3 regions of the Cytobacillus sp. genome follow, and region 1 is predicted to be linked to each of the others. Evidence: riboswitches for the same ligand, from Rfam matches in the RefSeq annotation. Region 1 holds a riboswitch; each other region holds the start of a gene.
The links. Region 1 has a riboswitch for S-adenosylmethionine ahead of ACEQ1T_RS10235 (O-methyltransferase). Riboswitches for the same ligand answer to the same signal wherever they lie in the genome.
Positions count from the first base shown of each region.

Region 2: another riboswitch for S-adenosylmethionine. It lies ahead of ACEQ1T_RS01500 (methionine ABC transporter ATP-binding protein); the one in region 1 lies ahead of ACEQ1T_RS10235 (O-methyltransferase).
Region 3: another riboswitch for S-adenosylmethionine. It lies ahead of ACEQ1T_RS23755 (O-acetylhomoserine aminocarboxypropyltransferase/cysteine synthase family protein); the one in region 1 lies ahead of ACEQ1T_RS10235 (O-methyltransferase).

Region 1 covers NZ_CAXQGS010000053.1:112,398-116,485, forward strand. Annotated here, with positions in the region: gene ACEQ1T_RS10230 (hypothetical protein) at 1-1,098, shown strand, start outside; SAM riboswitch class I at 1,173-1,279, shown strand; gene ACEQ1T_RS10235 (O-methyltransferase) at 1,373-1,951, shown strand; gene ACEQ1T_RS10240 (PH domain-containing protein) at 1,991-2,371, shown strand; gene ACEQ1T_RS10245 (PLP-dependent aminotransferase family protein) at 2,400-3,770, opposite strand; gene ACEQ1T_RS10250 (GNAT family N-acetyltransferase) at 3,863-4,088, shown strand, end outside.
Region 2 covers NZ_CAXQGS010000012.1:11,769-15,856, reverse strand. Annotated here, with positions in the region: partial or broken gene ACEQ1T_RS01510 (PLP-dependent aminotransferase family protein) at 1-1,029, opposite strand, end outside; gene ACEQ1T_RS01505 (DMT family transporter) at 1,161-2,081, shown strand; SAM riboswitch class I at 2,149-2,248, shown strand; SAM riboswitch class I at 2,348-2,448, shown strand; gene ACEQ1T_RS01500 (methionine ABC transporter ATP-binding protein) at 2,607-3,638, shown strand; gene ACEQ1T_RS01495 (methionine ABC transporter permease) at 3,628-4,088, shown strand, end outside.
Region 3 covers NZ_CAXQGS010000135.1:1,187-5,274, reverse strand. Annotated here, with positions in the region: gene ACEQ1T_RS23760 (methionine ABC transporter ATP-binding protein) at 1-364, opposite strand, end outside; SAM riboswitch class I at 519-622, opposite strand; gene ACEQ1T_RS23755 (O-acetylhomoserine aminocarboxypropyltransferase/cysteine synthase family protein) at 763-2,079, opposite strand; SAM riboswitch class I at 2,233-2,334, opposite strand; gene ACEQ1T_RS23750 (hypothetical protein) at 2,386-2,724, opposite strand; gene ACEQ1T_RS23745 (MFS transporter) at 2,949-4,088, opposite strand, start outside.

The sequences.
Region 1 (4,088 bases):
AAAGAGGAAGCAGCAGCTTTTACGGATGAAGATATTGAAAAAATAAAGAGCCAGGGAAAGCAAAGCATCATTTCCTGGAGTGAAAAACATCAGGGTATCCAGGATGAAGGCCAGGAGAAGCACGCAAAAATTGAACAATCCCTGCGCAATTTAAAACTCAATATTGAAGGAAAGGATTGGGAAATCCGCTTTAAGAATGAAGTTTTAACTACGCTTGATCATATGGATACCAGGCATTATGCGCATATTCAAAGTGTGGTCCAAAACATGAAGCGCTTTTCACAGAGCGGCTTAGAGCAGCTGGAACGAGATAAAGAACGGGCAGAAAAAGCGCAGAACTTCTGGGCCAGCCGTGCGAGCATGAAGGTAATGAGCATTTCAGAAGCGATTCGCTCGATGATTGCGAAAATGAAGCTGAAGAATGAACGGGGTTCTTTCCCGCTCGTTCAGCTCAAAGAAGACATCCTTCCTAAAAAAGCGGAAGATATTGAACCTTTACTGAAACAGCATTTCGTTTCGGCCATTAACAAAATTACGAAACGATTCGAGATGATTGATGACAATAGTCTGGAGCAGGATCAGGAAATCAAACAGCTCATCAGTGATGAGCAGATTTTATTTGTCTCCCTCAGGAATCGTTACCCGGAGCTGCTGGTATATAATATGCGTACTGATAATGCATTCATGTACGGAAAACCGCAGCGAGAGCATTATTCAACCTGGCAGACGATCAACCAGGGTTCAAAGACTAAATCCGATGGCAGCGGCGGTCAAAAGCTATCTGCACGCATGGTCATGATGATGATGCTTCTTTCGGTCAAGAGTGAAACCGATCAAAGCTGGGTCCCGTTAGTCTGTGATAATCCGTTCGGACAAGCTGCTTCTGCCCATGTACTTGACCCGATTTTCGCAGTAGCAGATAAGCTGAAGTTCCAATTCATCGTCGTTACTCCTCCTGAGTTGGTGAAAACAGAGATCAGCCAGAGATTCGATGCGTATTATAAATTGGACTTCATCCGGGAAAAAGGGAAAGAGATTGTATCGGATACGATTATTCCGGCATTCCGGATTTATCAAGGGGAGGAAGCTGTTCATTAGATTAAAAGAATTAAAGTGTTGCCATTTTGCAAAAACTATGCAATACTTGGTTGAAAATATAAATTTTATACAAATTCTTATCCAGAGAGGTGGAGGGACTGGCCCTGCGAAGCCTCAGCAACCCCTGATTATGTCAGGAAGGTGCTAATTCCAACAGAGTTGATGCTCTGGGAGATAAGAGGTCGTTTTGATAAGTAAAGGCCTCTTATAATGAGAGGCCTTTTTTTGATGCTCTTTTATGATTTGATAACGAATAAAGAGGAGGAATGGCAAAATGGAAAACGGTGTTATACAGGTACCGGAAGCATATTCGAGGATATTGCAGGAATCTGATGTGCTCGGCTTCGGGCAGTCATGTGATCGAAAAACAGGATTTTTACTGAAGGGGCTGGCTGCCTCAAAACCAGGAGGAAGCTTTTTGGAGCTGGGAACAGGAACGGGAGCGTCTGCTTCCTGGATCATTGATGGGATGGATGAAGACAGTAAGCTTACAACCGTTGATATAGACTCTAGTGTGCAATCGATCGCGAGAAAGTACCTCGGGAATGACAGCAGAATCACATTTTGCTGTGAGGACGGAGCAGCTTTTATACAAAACCTGTCAGAAGGCTTCGATTTTATTTTTGCAGATACATGGCCGGGGAAATTCGAGCTACTGGACAAAACCCTGGATCATTTGAATATCGGCGGTTTTTATGTGATTCATGATGTGTTTCCGCAGCAGAAATTGCCTGAAGAATTTAGGATAAAAGCCACTAAACTTCTTAAAACTCTGCAGGACAGACCTGACCTGGACATAACAGAATTGGATTGGTCTACCGGGCTGATACTTGCAGTGAAGACAGCGGTTTGATAGATGAAATTATTTACTGAAAATGAGGGGGATCGTTCCATGCATAGCGTTAGAAGTCAGGTTGAACATGTATTGAAAGAAGGTGAAAACATTATTGAATGTTTAAGCTGTTCATTAGTTGCCCATTACTGTTTAACTCCGCACGCAGGCTTCTTTGCGGCAACGAACAAAAGACTGCTATTCTATGGAATCCCGGTATCAGAAACAAATAAGGAAATAATTGAAGAATTTGCGTATAACCAAATTACTTCCATTGAAGAAAAAAGGGGAATCACCGGGAAGCATATTCATATGTACTATAAGCAGGACTTGTATAAATTCCAGCAAATCCAGGGGATGAATTTGTTTGATTTTATGGTGGCTATTAAGGAAAAGATATGCATGTTTACCGCTTCACCAAAAGAGCGTTATCCTGTTTGATAAACGCTCTTTTAGTTGAATATATGACTTAGTCTAAAAGATAACCTTTCCATGCTTTAGCGATTAACTGGACTCCTCTCTCAATCTCGTCCATCGATGGTGCGCCATATCCAAACATCACATGATTATTTGGCTTGTGAAGCTGATACATAGGCGAAACAGCATCGATTTCAACTCCCGCCGACTTTGCCAGAGCAATTGCTTTAGGTTCATTCAATCCATCTGGTAATGTCACGATGATATGCAAGCCCGCTGTATCTCCAATTATGTCAAAGTGTTCTCCTAAATGCTTTGACAGGCTATCTATTAAACAGCTCCTTTTAGCTCTATATAAAGTTCTCATTTTTGCTATATGAGATGAATAAAGTCCTTCTTCCATAAATTTTGCAGCAGCTCGCTGATCGATTCTTGAAACAGTCGACTTTTGATAAGCATTAAATTTTTCGAAGTCCTGCTGCAGTGCTGCTGGCATAATCAGATAGCTGATCCGAAGTGATGGCAACAGTGTTTTTGAAAAGGTGCCGAAATACAGTACCCGCCCGGTGGAATCCATATGTGATAATGCTGGGATTGGTGCCCCTTTGTAGCGAAATTCAGAATCATAGTCATCCTCGATAATGAAAGCATCCTGATTAATTGCCCATTTCAACAGTTCAACCCTTCTGGCAATAGACATAATTGTACCAGTAGGGTATTGATGAGCAGGTGTCGTATACAATAATTTTATTGGCTCATCAGGCACACAGCATCCTTCCTCATCCACAGAAATCGGATAACAAGGCAGCTGCAATTGATCAAAAACAGATCTTGCCCGACTAAAACCTGGATCTTCTATTCCGATGGCTCTCCGTTTAAAAAACAAACAGACATTTAGCAGCAGCTGCTGAAACCCGCTGAAAATATACACTTGCTCCGGCTGGCAGGCCAGCCCTCTAGCTTGCTGTAAGTATAGTGCAATTTGAACACGCAAAGAATATTCGCCCTGCCACTGTGCATTGCTGGCATTAGATTCATTAAGCTCTTTTCTGTATAATCGGTTCCAATGTTTATAGGGGAAGGCAGAGGCATCAATTTGCCCATTTTTAAAATTTATGAGGAACTCATTCTGAATTCTTTTCTCCAAGTCCATTGTATTAATCTGATTAAAGTGCATTTCACCCTGAATTTCAGAAACAAAATAGCCTTTGCGTTCTGCTGAATAACAGTAGCCTTCACTCTGCAATTGTTCATAAGCCATCTGAACAGTTATGATGCTTACGTTTAATTGTTCAGCCAGCCGCCGCTTTGCAGGAAGTCTTGCATGAGCTGACAATTTATTATCTAAAATCGCCAGCCGAATTTGTTCATAAATTTCTTTGTACTTTATTCCATTTTCCGAAAGCAGAATTTGAATTTCCATCGAATCATTCCCTGGTATTATATTAAAATTCATTTTTGGTTATTTTTATCATACCAGAATTCGGCTTTAATAGATTCAAGGAGAGTGATAGCATGCAAAAATTAGAAAACAATGTTGTGCAGTTAATTCCCATGGAGCTTGAGCATGTTGACGTAATTTATGAAGCAGCTCAGGATAAACGCATATGGGAGCATATGTCTGTTGATTTAACAGAGAAAAGCAGGGTCATTCATTATGTCAAAGATGCCATACAAAAACGGGAGAGAGGCACCGATTTTGCTTTTGTCATTGTCCATAAAAAATCAGGGAAAATCATTG
Region 2 (4,088 bases), on a different contig from region 1:
TAAGATCGGCAAGCCGGTCGATAACAGGTTCAGGTGCTGCTACCCAGCCTATTCGAAGTCCGGGACTCAATGTTTTTGACAAGCTTCCCATATAAAGAACCTGGCCGTTTTGTCCATTGCTTTTAATGGCGGAGGGGGTGCTTCATCAAGCCAAAGCTCACGATAAATATCGTCTTCCACGATTGGCAGCTGTTCTATTCTGCAATCATCAAGCAGCTCCCTCCTTCTTTTTTCTGTCATTAAAATTCCAGTAGGATTATGATAGGAAGGAATGGTGTATAAAATGGATTTCCCTTTTTCATATTTTTTCAAAGAGATGCTTTTCGTGATAATTCCCTCTTTATCCATCGGCAATCCTTTTAAATTCATGCCTGATGACCGAAAAAGCTGTAAAGAATATAAGTAAGAGGGCTTTTCCAGAAATACGGGTACCCCTCTTTGCACAAGGCCCAGTGAAATAAGCTGCAGGGCTTGCAGCCCTCCAGAAACAATAAGTATCGAGGAAGGAGAAGCGTCTATTCCGGATGCTGCCAAATACTCACTGACTGCCTTTCTTAATGGCAAATACCCCTTTGGTTCCTCATAACCGAGTTCACTCAATTCATCAGCAGCTTCCTTTAGAACTTTCTGCATCGTTTCCACAGGGAAAATTTCAGGGGAAAGCTCTCCTTTGCTGAGCTGTATAAAAGCAGGATCCATTTCTAAGTCATTAATTTCTTGAACGATTTTTTCGCTGGCTCTGTGTATCCCTGTATCGATATATTCACTCCAGTTGGCAGACTGCCTTGAAGCGAGCAGAGTCCATGTATTATTAATAACCTTAGTGCCAACCCCCGTTTTCCCTTCTATTAATCCATCTGCTGCAAGTTCTTCCAGAGCAGTGATAATTGTGCTTCGGTTTACTCCAAACTCTTCAGCCAGTTTTCGCTGGCTTGGAATTTTACTTCCGATTGGCCATTCACCTTTGGAAATCTTTCCTTTAATAGTTTCTATAACCTGCTGATATTTTGGCAATTGTGCTGTATCCATCCATATAACCGCCTTCATAAAAATTGGCTGGCAAAATTCTTTTCTAATTGGTTGAGGACATTGTATCAGTTATTGATTATCCTGAAAAGCAGCACAGAAAATGGCTGGAAATGCTGATAAGGGGGATGAAGTTGGCAAATAAGAAATTTATGATTATCGGGGCGCATAGTTCTATCATCATTCTCTGGGCATCCGCATTCCCGGGAATTCGAGCTGGACTTGAATCGTACTCCCCGGAGAACCTCGCCCTTTTTAGACTTTTAATTGGTTCCGCTGCACTTGGTGTCTTAGCGCTGCTGACAAAGATGCGTCTTCCGGATATAAAAGACCTTCCTCCTATTCTTATACTTGGATTTCTTGGTTTTACGGTTTATCATATTGCACTCAACATTGGGGAAAAAACAGTAAGCTCCGGGCCGGCAAGCTTGATTGTATCAATGACTCCGATTTTTTCGGCTGCTTTGGCTGCTATATTTTTAAGGGAAAGATTTGGAAGGGTAAGGTGGATTGGTTCCGCAGTCAGTTTTGCGGGTGCGGTACTTATTTCCCTTGGTACAGGAGGCGGGTTTGAAATCCAAACCGGTATATTATTTGTCCTGCTTGCTTCCGTTTCAGAAAGCATCTATTTCGTGTTTCAGGCTAAATACTTTAATAAGTACGGATTTTTGTCATTTACATCATATACCGTTTGGGCAGGGACTAGTTTTATGCTGATTTATCTTCCAGGGCTTGGTAGTGAGATCTTTCATGCGACGGCCGAATCCACTTTTAGTGTCCTTTATTTGGGGATTTTTCCAACGGTAATTCCATATATTGCCCTCGCTTTTCTTGCGTCTATACGAGGGACTTCTGAAGCGGTAAGCTCTCTTTATCTGACACCAGCAATAGCGTTTGTCATTGCCTGGGTTTGGCTGGGAGAGGTGCCGGCTATGTTATCAATTGCAGGTGGTGTGATTACTCTAGCAGGTGTGATGATTATTCACCGTAAAGAGAGCTCTGTTAAAGTGACAGAAACTTATGAAAATGGACCAGGTGAAAATATTAAAAAATAATGATTGACATCCTTTTCTTTATTGTGGTAAAGTAATAAACATATTAAACAACCAAATAATAAAAATCTTCTTATCCAGAGAGGTTGAGGGACTGGCCCTATGACACCTCGGCAGCGGACAAAAGTGTACCGTGCCAAATCCAGCAAGCTTAGCTTGAAAGATAAGAAGAGGACCATTGATAAATGCTGCCCTCTTCTTTCTTTAGAAGAGGGTTTTTATTTTACCGGAAAAATGCAGCGAGATTCTATTCATAAACATATGAATAATTCTTATCGAGAGAAGCAGAGGGGCCTGGCCCAATGAAGCTTCGGCAGCAGGCAGACTGCACTGTGCCAAATCCAGCAGGCGAAAGCCTGAAAGATAAGGAGGGGCCTTCAAAAAACCTCTTCTGATGGAAGGGGTAAATTTCAGGATATAATTCTTAGTTTTCGCATAGGAATAGTTAGTGAATAAAAAGTGACAGGTACCTATACCAATTCATTAAAGTGGTATAAATACCTGTCACCATCAAAGGGGAGATGCTGAATGATAGAGTTTCAGAATTTAAAGAAAGTCTATGAAAGCGGAGGACAGCAGGTAGCTGCTTTAAACGGAATAGACTTAAAGATTAACAAGGGTGAGATTTTCGGTGTGATCGGCTTCAGCGGTGCGGGAAAGAGTTCTTTGATCCGCTGTGTCAATTGGCTGGAGAAACCGACTTCAGGAAAGGTTATTGTCAGCGGACATGATCTGACGGCTTTATCTGTAAGGGAAATTCGCGAAGTGAAAAGAAACATCGGAATGGTCTTTCAGCATTTTAACCTATTAAATTCGAAAACAGTGTTTGCCAATGTTGCGATGCCGCTCACACTGGCTAAGGTCCCTAAAGATGAAATCAAAAAGCGTGTTCATGAACTATTGGAATTCGTGGGGCTCGCCGACAAGGCGAACAGCTATCCCGATCAGCTGTCAGGCGGACAAAAGCAGCGGATCGGAATTGCCAGGGCACTGGCGACCCAGCCTTCCATTCTATTATGTGATGAAGCGACTTCAGCACTGGATCCTCAGACAACCAGCTCGATCCTGCAGCTGCTGAAAAAAATAAATAAAGAATACAATATTACCATTCTGATCATTACCCATGAAATGTCTGTAATCAGAGAGATTTGTGATCGTGTCGCTGTTATTGAGGCAGGAAAAATTATCGAAGAAGGAACCGTCTTTAATGTCTTTTCATCACCAAAAACACAAACAGCGAAAAACTTTGTCAGCACGGTTATGAATGATCAAATACCTGACTCCATTAAAGAAGTGATCGAAAGACAGCAAGGTCTTCAAAAGGTATTTAGAATCAACTTTGTTGGAAATTCTGCCGGGCAGCCGCTCCTTTCGCAGGTTGCCAAAAAGTTTAATATCGACTTCAACGTCCTGTTTGGAAATATTACTGAACTTCAGGGAACACCGTTTGGCAACCTGATTGTCGAATTCCAGGGTCCGGACAGTGAAATCAGACGTGCTATCCAGTACATCAGCCAGGAAAAAGTTTCTATAAAGGAAGTGACAACACGTGCTAGTTAATCAGGAAAAAATCATCGAAGCCTTAATTGAAACGATCCAAATGGTGGCTTTCTCATTGCTGTTTTCAGCTCTTATTGGACTGCCGCTTGGCATATTGCTTGTCGTAACAAGGAAAGGGCATCTGCTGGAAAACACCGTTGTTTTTAACATCATAAACAGCATTATTAATATTTTCAGATCAGTCCCCTTCATCATTTTAATGGTAGCCATCATCCCAATCACCCGGATGATTGTCGGGACATCGATTGGAACTGCTGCAGCAGTAGTGCCGCTTGTCTTTTATGCAGGACCCTATATTGCGAGATTAATAGAAAATTCATTGCTTGAGGTTGATCCGGGAGTCATTGAAGCTGCAGAAGCAATGGGAGCGACACCTGGCCAGATCATTTTAAAGTTCCTGATTCCTGAAGCGCTCAGTTCGCTGGTATTAGGCTTTACAATTGCGACAAT
Region 3 (4,088 bases), on a different contig from region 1:
CTACCCTTTTCAGCCTTTCCTGCCGGGAAACACCAGCGATTTCAAGCGGAAATGCGATATTCTCCCTTACCGTTCTTGACCATAAAAGGTTGAAATGCTGGAAGATCATGCTGATTTCCTGACGCGCTTTTCTTAGCTTGCTTCCCTTTATCTTTGAAACTTCATTGCCTGCAACTGTTACACTGCCCTGGGTAGGAAGCTCTAACCCATTCAGCATGCGGATCAAGGTACTTTTACCTGCACCGCTATATCCGATAACTCCGAAAATTTCTCCCTCTTTCACCTCCAGGTTTACATCATCAACTGCTTTTACCTGTCCCTTTTTTGAAGGAAAAATCTTCTGTACATCTTTTATAGAAATCAACGTGAAATGTCACCTCTTTAATCGAAAAATACAGATTATAATTAATAGACTGCTCATATTCCTCTATTTTTTACTCCTTAATGGAGTTCATGCGCTAAAAGCAAAAATGCCTTTCTGCACATGAGCAGAAAGGCATTAAAAAATTAAGTCCTTTCTCTCATCTGTCAAAGCTATGCTTTGAGTGAATTGGCACCATTTCAAATAATTGACGGTTGCCGGGCTTCATAGGGCACTTCCCTCCACCTCTCTTGATAAGAGCGTAACGTTCTATATTCAATTAATACTTTAAGTAATTTAAGCAGTTTTTTAATTACGTTTGCTATCGTATCATAGCCACTAAAAAGGTGTCAACGATGAAATTTTAAACTTTCGGAAAAAAATGAATGGTAAATTTTCCTTTATGCTTTTGCAGCAAGCGATGTGATGCCTGAAGCTTCTTCAATCGCCTGTTCCAGATCCTCAATCAAATCTTCCGCATTCTCGATCCCGATAGAAATCCGAATTAGATCTTCCGCCACTCCGGCAGCTTTTAAACCTTCTTTATCCAGCTGCTGGTGAGTGGTACTTGCAGGGTGGATAATCAGACTCTTTGCGTCCCCTACATTTGCTACGTGTGCCCAGAGCTGCAGATTATTGATTAGCTTGGCTCCAGCTTCTCTTCCGCCTGATATACCAAACACAGCCACAGCGCCTGCTCCTTTAGGCAAATATTTATCTGCCAACTCTTTGTCCGGATGGCTTTCAAGCCCTGGATAAAGCACCCAATTAACGGCTGGATGCGCCTCCAGATATTCCACTACTTTTTTTGTATTGGCAATGTGCTCCTTCATTCTCACATGCAAAGTCTCAAGCCCCAACGCAAATTGAAATGCACTTTGCGCACTCATCGCTGGCCCCAGGTCTCTTAACAGCTGAACGCGTGCTTTAATAATATAAGCCGCCTCGCCAATTGCTTCGCTATAGACAATATCATGGTAGCTCGGATCCGGTTCTGTAAAGCCCGGGAACTTAGGGGAATTCCAGTCAAATTTTCCGCCGTCTACAATAATTCCTCCCATTGTTGTTCCATTGCCGAGCAGCCATTTAGTCGCAGAGTGTATAACAATATCAGCACCATGTTCGATAGGCCTGCAAAGATAAGGTGTAGCAAAGGTGTTATCGACAATCAGCGGCACACCATTCTCGTGTGCAATTGCTGCGACCTTTTCAATATCCAGGATTTTTAAGCTGGGGTTTCCAATCGTTTCCGCAAAGATGGCCTTTGTTTTATCCGAAATCGCGTTACGGAAATTTTCCGGATCTTTTGGATCGACCAGTTTCACTTTAATCCCATACTTGGGAAGTGTGACTGCAAACAAATTATAAGTGCCGCCATATAAATTGGACGCAGCAACTATTTCATCGCCTGCTTCAGCTATGTTTAATATGGCAAGAGTAATGGCAGACTGTCCGCTTGCAAGAGCCAATGCACCAACTCCTCCCTCGAGCAAGGCCACTCTTTCCTCAAATACACTTACAGTAGGGTTATGTATCCTGCTATATATATATCCTGGCTCTCTAAGGGCAAAGAGATCTGCAGCGTGATCTGTATTCTTGAACTGGTAAGCATTATTCTGGTAAATCGGTAACGCCCTTGCACCAGTTACAGGGTCAGGCTTCAGTCCCCCATGCACTCCAATGGTTTCAAAACGGTAATTTTTTTGTTTGTCAGTCATTGCTTTCTCTCCTCTATAAAAATTTTAGTATTTCTTATCGAAGAACTAAGAAAAGCGCAAGGCGCCTGAAGCTAAACAGTTATCCATTTTAAAAGATTAAAATAAAGATAATATTAAAAAAACCTCTTCATAAGAAGAGGGCCGTATCGTCTCTCCTTATCTTCCAGAGCATCCCGCTCTGCTGGATTTAGCACCGTGTACTTTACCGGTTGCCGGGCTTCGCTGGGCCAGTCCCTCCGCCTCTCTTGATAAGAATATTCAGTTAATTCATATTAAAACGATATTATCATACTATTTAAAAAACGGTCAAGCATTATGATATGAAATTTTTCCCAAACAGAAAAAAGACTCGAGAAACAATTTTTTTCTGAAGGTGGTTTCCATCATTACTTTATTTTGGGAAAGTGCATCCCTTAACTTTAACTCCCCTGAAATCAGTGACAGCACAGCTTCCTCAGTCCCCAATATCTCCACATCAAAATGGCTGGTGTGACTTGCCTTCCGGATTTCCCCATTCGAAACCATCAGAGGAATGCTTATATTTCCCGCCTTAATATGCAAAGAGAAATTTGATTTTCTTAAAAAGTATCCAAGATGCCCTTTAGCCTTTAATTCCCGGATAAATACATCAGGTAAATCCTTCACGGCCTCACCTCTTTTAATGGGTTTATTATCTTTAATATTCAGTAATAAAGGGCTTCAATCCTTTAATTTTCTTTCGACAAGATTAGAAAAGCGGAAGCGCCTTGCCCACCCGGCTTCTGGAGCTGGACAGTTCTCAAAGTCAAAGTTATTAAACCTGATAGAACCAGAAAGACAATGCCCGTTTATTAGGCATTGTCCTTTCATTTCCCGAGAAATATGTCAGATTATACTATTTTTACAGAAGACGCAGCAGTTTTTGTCTTATTATAGCCTCTGAAAACAATGAAAAAATAGAGAGAGCCAATCAAATATAATGAAGCTGTAATGGTGAATACGAGTGCATATCCCCAATATTCACCATATCTCATGACGATTCCCGTTGAAATAGGTCCCATTACAGCCCATCCTAAATTGAAAACCATCTGATTGACGGAGTTTGCCAGTCCTTTCATCGAATCATTTACCTTAGACATCATCAGAGACATTTGTATAGGGTTTCCTGCATTCATTAATGCCTGCCGGAACAAAAAGCCGATGGCAGCCAGCCAGAGATTCTCGGTATAAGCAGTTAAAAGCAGAAATGGAAGTGACATGAGCTGAAGGATTACAACTGCTTTTACTTCTCCTACCTTCCTTACCACAACCGGGCCGATAATCATAGCAAAAGCGGTGGCAGCCTGCCCTAATGAAATAATAATGCCAATGGCTGAATTGGAAGCTTCAAAACGGTCTGCGAAGTATAAATTTAGATAAGGGATAACCAGTCCTGCGCCAATTCCTATCAGCAGCTGCGCAAAGGCAAACATGGCGATAATTTTGACGCCTTCATTTTTAGGGGAAAGCTTTTTGAACGAAAACTCTCTTAATCCTCTTACATCGTTTTTATTTTTCGGAGCTTCTGTGAAACGCAAGATAGGAACAAGGCCCGCTATGAAGAAAACACTTGCAATCAGAAGGGTAATGCGGATGCTGGTGAGCTGATCCACAAATATAGAAAATACATCCGTTAAGATGCCTCCGCTTAAGTTTCCGATTACATTTGCAGCCGTCATAATGGCAAAATGGATGCTGAATAAATGAACCCTTTGGTCAGCCTTTGAATTCTCAGCCAGCCATGGTATGCCGGATACTTGCAGAAATGCTGTTGTCAGCCCTGTAAAAAAAGCAAATAATATCAGAAGTTCCTGCATTTCAACCATACTTCTGAAAAGCATAACGACACCCGTGGCAACAGCCCCAAGCAGCATCGCACTTTTTCTGCCAAATCGGTCGCTGGCGATCCCTGCCGGCACAAGAATTAGTGCTGTGGCGAGAGCAGTCATGGATATGATTTGCCCATTAACACTTTCGGTGTAGCCGAGCTC